Regions from separate parts of the Kitasatospora sp. NPDC127035 genome, predicted to be linked through region 2. Evidence: riboswitches for the same ligand, from Rfam matches in the RefSeq annotation. Region 2 holds a riboswitch; the other holds the start of a gene.
What was found. Region 2 has a riboswitch for S-adenosylmethionine ahead of ACFWIC_RS18025 (AAA family ATPase). Riboswitches for the same ligand answer to the same signal wherever they lie in the genome.
Positions count from the first base shown of each region.

Region 1: it holds a riboswitch for S-adenosylmethionine, as region 2 does, so the genes downstream of both, thrC (threonine synthase) here and ACFWIC_RS18025 (AAA family ATPase) in region 2, are expected to answer to the same signal.

Region 1 is NZ_JBHXDN010000066.1:2,324-8,090, forward strand. Features, by position in the region: gene ACFWIC_RS32560 (extracellular solute-binding protein) at 1-417, shown strand, start outside; gene ACFWIC_RS32565 (DUF3263 domain-containing protein) at 428-661, shown strand; gene otsB (trehalose-phosphatase) at 747-1,589, shown strand; gene ACFWIC_RS32575 (trehalose-6-phosphate synthase) at 1,573-3,042, opposite strand; gene ACFWIC_RS32580 (glucosyl-3-phosphoglycerate synthase) at 3,081-4,088, opposite strand; SAM riboswitch class I at 4,238-4,372, shown strand; gene thrC (threonine synthase) at 4,390-5,670, shown strand; gene ACFWIC_RS32590 (ubiquitin-like small modifier protein 1) at 5,750-5,767, shown strand, end outside.
Region 2 is NZ_JBHXDN010000023.1:1,790-7,556, forward strand. Features, by position in the region: gene ACFWIC_RS18025 (AAA family ATPase) at 1-1,466, opposite strand, end outside; SAM riboswitch class IV at 1,726-1,848, opposite strand; gene ACFWIC_RS18030 (helix-turn-helix transcriptional regulator) at 2,319-3,701, opposite strand; gene ACFWIC_RS18035 (M28 family peptidase) at 4,102-5,767, shown strand, end outside.

The DNA.
Region 1 (5,767 bases), on a different contig from region 2:
GACTTCGGCACGACGGCGATCCCGAAGAAGGACGGCCTGGCGAAGACCGGCAGCCTCGGGGTGGCCGACTGGATGATGGCCTTCAAGGCCAACGGGCACCGCAACGAGATCCGCAAGTTCCTCTCCTTCGTCTACGCGAAGGACAACCAGCTCAAGTTCGACGAGACCTACAACCTGCTGCCGGTCACCCAGGACGCCTTCGACGCGATCAGCAAGGACCCCAAGCACGAGGCCCTGAAGCAGTTCGCGGCCGGGCTGGGCAACGCGAGCTTCTACCCGTTCGGCGACCCGGCCTGGGTGGAGGTCTCCAACCGGATCAAGGCCGGGATCGGGGCGGCCGCGACCGCCGACCCCAAGCCGGTCCTGGAGGACCTCCAGCAGACGGCCGTCAAGGAGGCCGCGAGGCTCCGCAAGTAGGCTGGCCGGCATGGGCGCGGGTGAGCTGGACGAGCGGGACCGGGCGGTGCTGGAGCTGGAGGGCCGGTCGTGGCGGACGGCCGGCGCCAAGGAACGGGCCGTCCGGGAGGAGCTGGGACTCTCCAGCACCCGGTACTACCAGCTGCTGAACGCGTTGCTCGACCGACCGGAGGCACTGGCGCACGCGCCGGTGCTGGTGAACCGGCTCCGGCGGGTCCGGGACGCCCGGCGCGCGGCACGGTAGGCGGGCGCCGCCCCGGCGCCCGACCCGGGAGCCCGACCGCCGCGTCGACGGATGACCCCCGTCCGGCCCGGGTACGGTCCCTGTCATGGGCCTTGCTGAGATTGCGCGACCGCTGACGGACGACGGACGGGCGGGCCTGGCGGCGTTGCTCGAAGAGCCGCGGGCGGCGGTGGTCGCCCTGGACTTCGACGGCACGCTGGCACCGATCGTGTCCGACCCGAGCCGTGCCCGGGCGCACCCGGGCGCGGCGGACGCCCTGCGCGGCCTGGTGCCGCACGTCGGGGCGGTCGTGGTGGTGACCGGGCGCCCGGCCGGGCTGGCGGTGGAGTACGGGGGCTTCGCCGAGGTCGGCGGGGTGGTGGTGCTCGGGCACTACGGCGCGGAGCGCTGGGAGGCCGGTGAGCTGACCGCGCCGCCGGTGCACCCCGGGGTGGCCGCGGTCCGGGCGGCGCTGCCGGACGTCCTGGCGGCGGCCGGGGCGCCGGACGGGACGTGGGTGGAGGACAAGGGCCGGTCGCTGGCCGTGCACACCCGGCGGACGGCCGAGCCCGCCGTCGCGTTCGAGCGGCTGGTGGAACCGGTCGGCGCACTGGCGGCCGAGCACGGCCTGGTGGTGGAGCCCGGTCGGCTGGTCCTTGAGCTGCGACCGCCGGGGGTGGACAAGGGGGCGGCACTGGAGGGCTTCCTGCGCGAGCGCGGCGCCCGGTCCGTGCTGTACGCGGGGGACGACCTGGGGGACGTCGCGGCCTTCGCGGCCGTGGAGAAGCTGCGCGGGGAGGGCCTGGCCGGCGTGACGGTCTGCAGCGGCGCGGTGGGGGACGCGCCGGTGCGGGAACTCGCCGACCGGGCGGACCTGGTGGTCCCGGGCCCGGCCGGCGTGGTGGAACTGCTGGCGGCACTGGGGGAGGAGCTCAGCGCAGGGCGTTGAGCTGGTCGAGGAACCACTGCTGGGGCGGGAGCGCGGTCGCGGCGGCCACGAGCCGCTTGGTGCGGTCGGCGCGCTCGCCGGCCGGCATGGTGAGCCCGGCGTGCAGGGCCTCGGCGGTGGCGACGACGTCGTACGGGTTGACGGTGAGCGCGTCCTCGCCGAGCTCGGCGTGGGCACCGGCCTCGCGGGACAGGACGAGGGCGCAGCCGTCGTCGGAGACCACCGGGACCTCCTTGGCGACCAGGTTCATGCCGTCCCGGATCGGGTTGACCAGGGCGACGTCGGCCATCCGGTACGCGGCCAGCGAGCGCGGGAAGTCGTCGTCGACGTGCAGGATCACCGGCTGCCAGCCGGGGGTGGCGAACTCCTCGTTGATCTCCTCGGCCAGCGCCTGCACCCGGGCCGTGTAGGCGCGGTACTCGGCGAGGTCGGTGCGGGACGGGTAGGCGAAGGCGATGTGGACCACCCGGTCGCGCCACTCGGGACGGGTGCGCAGCAGGTGCCGGTACGCCTGGAAGCCGCGGACGATGTTCTTGCTCAGTTCGGTGCGGTCGACCCGGACGACGGTCCGGCGGTCGCCGACGGCGGCGCGCAGGGTGGCGAGGCGGTCGTCGACGTCCGGGCGGTGGGCGCGCTCGCGCAGGAAGCCGGCGTCGGCGCCGAGACCGTGCACGCCGAGGTGGGTGGTGCGGCCCTCGTGGGTGACGGTGAGGGCGTCGCGGTCGACGGCGGCGCCGAGGACGGCTTCGCAGCAGTCGGCGAACGCGAGCGCCCAGCGCCGGGTGAGGAACCCGGCCCGGTCGGCGCCGAGGATGCCGGTCAGGACGGTCTCGGCGATGTCGTCGGGCAGCAGCCGGAAGTACTCGGGCGGGGCCCAGGGGGTGTGCGAGAAGTGGCCGATCCGCAGGTCGGGGCGGGCGGCGCGGAGCAGCGCCGGGGTCAGCGAGAGGTGGTAGTCCTGGACCAGGACGGCGGCGCCGGGTGCGGCCTCGGCGGCGAGGGCCCCGGCGAAGGCGGCGTTGTACGCGGTGTAGGCCTGCCACTCGGTGCGGAAGTCGGCGTCGAAGGCGGGCGCGGTCGGGGTGTCGTACAGCAGGTGGTGGATGAACCAGAGCGTCGAGTTGGCGACGCCGTTGTAGGCCCGGGCGAAGGTCTCCGGGTCTATGTCCAGCATCCGGACGGCCTGCCCGCCGACGTCGTGGCCGGCCCGGTCGAGGCGTCCGTCGGGGGCCTCCCGGGAGGCCCTGCGGTCGGCGTCGGAGAGGGCGGCGCAGACCCAGACGGCGTCCGGGTCGTCGATGGCGGAGAGCCCCGAGACCAGGCCGCCGCCGCCTCTGCGGAGGGTCAGCGTGCCGTCGTCCGCGGTGCCGAAGGACACCGGTCCCCGGTTGGACGCCACCAGGACGGGGGCAGTGCCGGTCGAATTCGAACGTTCGGTCGTGAGATCGCCCATGGTTGGTTGGTTGCCGGGGGTCCCGGGTCGCAAACCCCTCAGCGCCGGGTGGCGTATTCGGGGACGGTGTGCATCGGCGGGCGCTCGGTGGCGGTGACCGGGTGGGTGTGGGCCGTGAAGGCGCGGGTCTCCGGGTCGCGGGTGAACTGGGTGAGCAGCGGGTGGACCAGGTCGGCGGCGGCCTTGAGCCGGTGGGTGCGGTCGAGCCGCTCCAGGGCGGTGCGGTAGATGGTGGCGGCCATCCGGCCGAGCGCCTGGCCGTCCTGGTGCCGGTGGTGGCGGACGCCGACGTCCACCTGGGCGAGCGCGTCCAGCCCGGCCGTCTCCAGGGCGTCGACGAGCAGGCCGAGTTCGACGCCGTAGCCGGTCGGGAAGGGCAGGCGTTCGAGCAGGGAACGGCGGGCCGCGTACTCGCCGCCGAGCGGCTGGACGAAACCGGCGAGTTCCGGCCAGTGCAGGTTGAGCAGGGGGCGGGCGACCAGTTCGGTGACCCGGCCGCCGCCGGCCGGGACGACCGCCCCGTCGGTCTCCAGCGGGCGGTCGTACATGGCCTTGACCAGGTGGATGTCCGGGTCGGTGAGCAGCGGGCCGACGATGCCGGAGACCAGGGCGGGATCGAACGCGCGCAGGTCGGCGTCGACGAAGCAGACGATCTCACCGCGGGTGACCAGCAGCGATCGCCAGAGCACCTCGCCCTTGCCGGGGGCGGCGGGCAGCCGCGGGAGGATCGTGTCGCGGTGGACGACGGTGGCACCGGCCTCGGCGGCGACCGCGGCGGTGGCGTCGGCCGAGCCGGAGTCGACCACGACCAGTTCGTCGACCAGCGGCAGCCGTTCCACCAGCTCGCGGCGGATGGTGCGGACGATGTCGCCGACCGTGGCCTCCTCGTCCAGGGCGGGGAGGACGACGCTGACCGTGCCGGCCGGGCCCAGTGCGCGCTTGGCCGCCAGCAGGACGTCCACCGGGCGGTCGGCCGCGCTCCACGAGCGTCGGCGCAGCCAGGACGCCGTCTCGGGGAGGAGCGCGGGGATCGGTTCGGCGGGCACTGTTCTCTCCTCGGCGAGGTGGGATGGGACGGGTCATCTCGCGTGGCGGACGATCCCGTTCGGGGTTGACGCCTTCGGATACAGTCTTCGTACAGCGGTCGCACCTTCGCACGCCGGGGTCTCCGCTGAGCATGACCACAACTTCACAGAGCTCATCCAGAGGGACTGAGGGAACGGCCCGTTGACGTCCCGGCAACCTTCTCGCGCGGCTGTTGTCAACAGCGCCGGCGGGACAGGTGCCAATTCCGGCCTGTGGCGCGCCCGCGTCACGGGGAAGATGAGGAGAGAGGCCTCCGCCATCATGGCTATCGACACCGCCGCACCCGTCACCGTTGACCTCGGCCCCGCCGCCGCGCTGTCCTGTCGCGAGTGCGGCACCCGGTTCCCGCTCGGCCCCAGCTTCGCCTGCGTGGAGTGTTTCGGCCCGCTGGAGATCGCCTACGAGTTCGGCAGCGAGGGCGCGGAGGAACTGCGCAAGCGCATCGAGGCCGGTCCGGCGTCGATCTGGCGGTACGCTCCGCTGCTGCCGGTGCCGGCCGACGTCGCCTCCAAGCCGAACCTGAACCCGGGTTGGACCCCGCTGGTGAAGGCCGACAACCTGGGCCGCGAGCTCGGGTTCACCGCCCAGCTGCACATCAAGGACGACTCGGGCAACCCGACCCACTCCTTCAAGGACCGCGTGGTGGCCTGTGCCATCGAGGCCGCGCGGGCCTTCGGCTACACCACGCTGTCCTGCTCGTCGACCGGCAACCTGGCCGGTGCGGTGGGCGCGGCCGCGGCCCGGGCCGGCTTCAAGTCCTGCGTGTTCATCCCGCACGACCTGGAGCAGGGCAAGGTCGTGATGGCCGGGGTGTACGGCGGCGAGCTGGTCGGCATCGAGGGCAACTACGACGACGTGAACCGCTTCTGCTCGGAGCTGATCGGTGACCCGGCCGGCGAGGGCTGGGGCTTCGTCAACGTCAACCTGCGGCCGTACTACGGCGAGGGCTCCAAGACGCTGGCGTACGAGATCTGCGAGCAGCTGGGCTGGCGGCTGCCGGAGCAGATCGTGATCCCGATCGCCTCGGGTTCGCAGCTGACCAAGATCGACAAGGGGCTGCAGGAGCTGATCAGGCTCGGCCTGGTCGAGGACCGGCCGTACCGGGTCTTCGGCGCCCAGGCGGCGGGCTGCTCGCCGGTGTCGGCGGCGTTCAAGGCCGGCCACGACGTGATCCGGCCGGTCAAGCCGGACACCATCGCCAAGTCGCTGGCGATCGGCAACCCGGCCGACGGCCCGTACGTGCTCGACATCGCCCGGCGTACCGGTGGCGCGGTGGAGGACGTGACGGACGAGGAGGTCGTGGCGGCGATCCGGCTGCTGGCCCGGACCGAGGGCGTCTTCGCCGAGACCGCGGGCGGGGTGACCGTCGGCGTGCTGAAGAAGCTGGTCGAGACGGGACAGCTGGACCCGTCGAAGGAGACCGTCGCGATCAACACCGGAGACGGCCTCAAGACGCTGGACGCCGTCTCGGAGGCCGGCATGACCGCTGTGATCCGGCCGACGCTGGCGTCGTTCCGCGACGCCGGCCTGGCGTCCGCCTGACCGGCCCGGACCCGTCCGGCACCGGCCCTCGCCGTCCTTCCCCGGTACACCCCCGCCCCGCAACGAGGAGAAGACCCCCATGAGCGCCAACGTCCGC
Region 2 (5,767 bases):
AGGTCGCCGGAGAGCCAGCCGGACAGGCCGCCCTCCGTCCCCCCGACGGGGCCGGCGTCGTCCGCGGTCCACGCCCCGCCGAAGCCGGCGGCGCTCCCGAGGGCGCTCGCGGCCACGCTTCCGACGGCGCTCGGCGTAGCACCGAAGCCCCCGGTGCTCCCGGCACCACCGACTCCACCGACCGGGCCGGCACCGCCGGTCCCGTCCAGGCCCGGCGGCCAGCCGTAGGTGCCCGCGCCGGTGCCCGCGCCGCCCCCCGTGCCCGCGCCCGGTCCGGGCACCTCGCCGGAGGCACTGCCGGCAGCCGACAGCGAACTGCGCAGGTGCCCCTCCGCCACCCGTGCGTGCCCGTGCACGGTCGCGTCGGCCGCTCCGGCCGCGCGCAGCAGCCGGCCGGCCCGCTGGTGCAGGGCCGCCAGCTCGACCGGCCGCATCGCGGCCAGCAGGTCCCCGGCGGCGGTCGGATGGCGGAACCCGCCGTCCCGGAAGAGACCGGCCGCGTGCAGCAGGTAGAGCGCCCTGGGCAGCGAGTCCGGGGCCAGCAGGAGGAGTTCGGCGAGCAGGTCCGGGGTCGCGGACGCGCCGAGCACGGCGACGCCCCGAGCGTAGTGCAGCGCCAGCGGGTCGATCCGGTGCAGGCAGTGCATCAGCCCGCGCCGGTAGCCCTCGCCGACGACCAGCTCGTCCGGGACGCCGGCGGTCTCCTGGTCGCCGATCAGGCTGTGCACGAGCAGCGGGTTGCCGCCCGTCAGGGCGTGCGCCTCGACGGCCAGTCGGGCGGACGCCGCGCCGAGCCGGGCCCGGAGGAGTTCGGCGACCAGGTCGGCGGAGAGCAGGTCGAGGCGGATGTGCTGGTGGTGCGGCTGGCGGGCGAGTTCGACCTCGAAGAAGGGGTTGGACGGGGTCATGGTCTCGCGCGAGCTGAGCACCGTGAGCACACCCGCGCTGCGGGTACGGCGGACCAGGTAGAGCAGGAACTCCAGCGACTGCGGGTCGGCGTCCTGCCGGTCGTCGACGGCGATCAGGACGGGGGCGCGCTCGGCCAGCCGGCGGACCAACCGGAACAGGCCCTCCAGGGTGCGCTGGGTGAGCTGCCCCTGCGGGCCGTCCGGCAGGACCGGGCGGGCCCCCTCGGCGGCGCCCTGGGCGAGCAGCGACTCCGCCGCGGCGGCCTCCTCCGGTTCGAGGTCGGCGCCCTGGAGCAGCTGCCGGGCCAGCCCCAGCGGGAACTCCCGCTCCAGTGGCGAGCCGGTGCCGACGAGGACGTGCGCGCCGCGCTCGGCCGCGGTGTCGGTGAAGGCGTAGAGCAGGTCGCTGCGGCCGCTGCCGACCGACCCGTGCAGGACGATCACGCTTCCGGCGCCGGCCGCGCAGCGGTCGAACGCGTCGCGCAGTCTCCGGTACTCGGGCTCCCGGCCGACCGGGAGGGATCTCGACGGGTCTCGGGGCGCGGGGAAGGTGGGCATCCGTTCTCCTGGAGCAATGCGCACGGGAGGTCGGGCCGCTGGGCGCTCCTCCTCGCACGGGGTCGTGGGCGAGGGAATCGGACGGACCGACCGAGGCGGGCAGCACTGCCCGGCCGGCCGACCGGCGTCAGCGACAGAGGGAGCTGGCGCGCCGGAGCAGGTCGACGTCGAGCCTGGCCACCAGCCTGAGGCCCGCGGCGTTGCGTCCGCCCGCCCGCTGTTCCACGACCTTCTCCGTCCCCCGAGCCCAACCGGGCCATGACTGCGCTTGTGACGACGCGTCATCGGAACGCCACGTCACCCGGCTTATCCCCGGGGCACCCCACCGCAGTGTGGGGGTTGCCAGTCAGCCGGCCGGGGCCCGTGGCTGACATTCTTCGCCGGTCCGAGTCTAGGAAGGCGCCGCCGATCCCGTCAATTGCGGGAACCGCCCTCGGCGTCCACGAATCCGCCGGTCCGGACGTCGGCCGCACCGCCGCGAAACGGGGCGCAATCCGGCCGCAACACCGCTGCCACAGTGGGTCGGTGGGCGGACGGCGAGGTCCGGACCGGCGGGTTCCGCTCTGACGGTCCGCCGGTTGCCCGGGGGCCGTTCCGGGGCCCGGCCGACCGTGCGCGAAGGGCACCGGCGGCCTCACCCGGCGGGCCCGGGGCCCGGGTGAGGCCCCTGTCACCGGCAGGCGAGGCGGCCCGGTCCCCGCTCGGGTACGACCGGACACACGATCGGCACGATCACCCGGCCCCGCAAGGATCCCGCCACGGCCCCGCCGGTCCCGCTCCGGCGCGCGCCCTCGCCCGCCGTCCCACCCGCCGTCCCACCCGCACCGTCCCGTGCCGGCGTGCCCTCGACCCCTACCCCGCCAGCCCGTGCGCCGTCAGCCGCTCGCGTAGCCCGGCCAGTTCGTGCCGCACCAGCGCCGGCAGCCCCGCCCCGCCGGCGTCCGCCGCGAACACCGGGCCCAGCAGCTCCGCCGCCGCCCGGGGGTCGCGCGCCACCAGCAGGCAGTCCGCCACCCGGACGGTGAACAGCAATCGGGCGGAGGGCAGTTGGTCGGGCGCGAGGAGGGCGAGCGCCGTCTCGGCGGCGTCCACGGCCCGGCGCGCCAGCCGGAGGTCCCCGGCGGCGGCGGCCGCGTCGCGCAGTGCCGCGGCGGCGCCCGCCTCCACCCGCAGCCGCATCGAGGCGATGGAGAGCCAGGCCGCGTCCGTCTCGTCGTGGGCCCCGATGTGGTCGAGGTGGAGCCGCGCGCGGGCGAGGTGCCGGACGGTGGCGCGGACGTCGCCCGCCAGCGCGTAGGCGCGGGCCTGGCCGATCTGGCTCATCGCCCCCGCCCAGTGCCGGCCCGGCGCCGCCCGGGCCATCTCACGGGCGTACCCGAGCGCGGCGGCGGGGTCGCCGTCGAGGCGGGCGAGGGCACTCATGTCGCTGAGCGCGGCGACCTGGGTGGCGGGGTCCCCGGCGAGTTCGGACCAGCTGAGGGCGCGGTCGAAGCAGGCCATCGCGGTAGCGTTGCGGCCGTCCTGCATGCGCAGGGCGCCGGCCGCGTGGGCGTACTCGGCGGCGAGCCGGGCGAGCGGGCGCCGGGTCAGGCCCGCCGGGTGGGCGGCGAGGCGCCGGAGGATGACCCGGAGGGTCTCCTCGACGGCGGCGGTGCCGGGGCCGGTGGGGGCCTCGCCGGCGCGGAGGTGGGCGGCGAGCAGGCCGGTGAGGGCGTGGGCGGTGTCGGGGTCGAGGGGCGGGGCGGTCTCGGGGTCGGCGGCGCGGAAGGCGGCGTGCAGGGCGGCGAGGTCGGTGGCTTCGGGGACGGCGCAGCCGTCGGCGTCGTGCAGCGGACAGAGCAGTCCGTAGTCGGGGAGGCGCTCGGGCGGCCGGGCGGTGAGCGAGGGCGGGAGGGCGGGGCCGACGAGGGAGACGGGCGGGCCGGGGAGCGGGGGACGGGCCCAGTCGGCCGGCAGCCCGGCGCCGTCCTCCGGTTCGCCGTCCTCGGCCCGTCGGCAGGCGGTGCGCAGTTCGCCGCCGGCGGCGAGGAGGTCGTCGAGGCGGTCGGCGAGGCGCGGGCTGGTGCGGCGGGTGCCGTGTTCGAGCTTGCTGACGGCGGTGTGGTCGTAGCCGATCTCGGCGCCCAGCTGGGCCTGGGTGAGGCCCGCGCGGCGGCGCCACTGCCGCAGGCGGAGGCCGAAGGCACGCCAGAGTTCGTCCTCGGCGAGGGTCGCCGCGCCGCGGTTCCGGTGCAACGGGGCTGCCCTCCCGAGTGCGCTCCCGGGCCTTCCGGTGGGGAGGTCCGCTCAGGAGGACGGTACTGGACGGAGGACCCCTCCGTACATGACGTGGTCTTAACCACTTTTCCCCTCTGGTCTCAACCTCTCCACCAGCTGGTCTCAACCTCTGCACGTGCCCTGGCCTCCCACGCTGCCCTTCCGAACCCCAACACCGTTACCGGGTGGGCGGCTTGACAGAACTTGCCAACAGCTCGAAGTGCTCGCCGAACCCGTTGACCGTGGCATGACGGCGTGTGAGGGTTCCGGCACCCGAGCGCGGACGCCCGCAACGGCCGTCCCCCATGCGGCCCGCGGTGAGTGCCTTTCCGGCACACCCGTCCGCGGTCGAGCACCCCCACGTTCGAGGAGCCTCGTAATGAAACGCAGATTACTGACGGCGGGCACCACCCTGGCCGTCCTGGCAGGCATGCTCACCGCCACCGCGGTCGGGCAGGCCGCTGCCGACCCGGGCCCGTCGGCCATCGCGCCGCCGAGCGCGCTGACCGCAGCCGTGAACGCCGCCGACCAGGCGGCCGCGGCAGGTCTGGACGCCCTGGCCAAGGGCCCGGGCGAGACGTACGAGCGTCAGTCCGTCACCCCCTGGCTCGCCGGCCTCTACTCCGTCGCCTACGAGCGCAGCTACAAGGGCCTGCCGGTGGTCGGCGGCGACGCCGTCGTCATAGCCGACGGCGAGGGCAAGGTGCGCGGGTCGCAGTCCGCCTCCTCCGGCCCGATCGGCGTGCCGACCACCCCCCTGATCAGCGCCGACAAGGCGGAGAAGACCTCCCGCACCAAGCTGGTCACCGTCAACGGCGTGGAGACGCGCCGCCTGGTGGTCCGCGTCCAGGACGGCGCCGGGCGACTCGCCTGGGAGACCGTGCTCACCGGCCGCACCGAGTCGGCGCCGAGCCGTCTGCACGTCTTCGTCGACGCCCGCAGCGGCGAGGTCATCGACAGCTACGACGACGTCCGGGCCGGCACGATCAACAGCAAGTGGAACGGCCCGCCGCCGGTCACCATCACGACCACCGGCTCCGGCAGCTCGTACTCGCTGCGCGACCCGAGCCGGCCGGGCCTGAGCTGTGCCGACAACGCCACCGGCCAGGTGTTCTCCAAGTCCTCCGACTCCTGGGGCAACGGCAGCCCCACCAGCAAGGAGACCGGCTGCGGCGACGTGATGTTCGCGGCGCAGAAGGAATGGGACATGCTCCGGGACTGGCTGGGGCGCAACGGCCACAACGGGAACGGCGGCAGCTGGCCGGTCAAGGTCGGCCTGAACGACGTCAACGCCTACTGGGACGGCTCCTCGGTCTCGATCGGCCACAACAACGCCAACGAGTGGATCTCCTCGATCGACGTCGTCGGCCACGAGTTCGGCCACGGCATCGACCAGTTCACCCCGGGCGGCGCCAACAACGAGAACGGCCTGGGCGAGGGCACCGGCGACATCTTCGGCGCACTGACCGAGGCGTACGTCAACCAGCCCGCCCCGTACGACAACCCGGACTACACCGTCGGCGAGATGATCAACCTGGTCGGTCGCGGTCCGATCCGCAACATGGCCAACCCCTCGCTGGTCAACGGCGACCCGAACTGCTACTCCTCCTCGATCCCGAGCACCGAGGTCCACGCGGCCGCCGGCCCGCTGAACCACTGGTTCTACCTGCTCGCCGAGGGCTCCAACCCGGGTGGCGGCAAGCCCACCAGCCCGACCTGCAACAGCTCCACGATCACCGGCATCGGCATCAAGGACGCGGGCCGGATCTTCTACGGCGGCATGCTGCTCAAGACCAGCGGCATGACCTACAAGAAGTACCGGACCACCACCCTGACCGCCGCCAAGAACCTCGACTCCACCTGCAACCTGTTCAACCGCACCAAGGCGGCCTGGGACGCGGTCAGCCTCCCGGCGCAGCCCGCCGACCCGACCTGCAACGTGACCGGCCCCGAGTTCTCCCTCGCGGTGAGCCCGACCGCCGGCTCCGTCCAGCCCGGCGCGTCCACCTCGGCGACGGTCAACACCGCGGTGGTCTCGGGCAGCG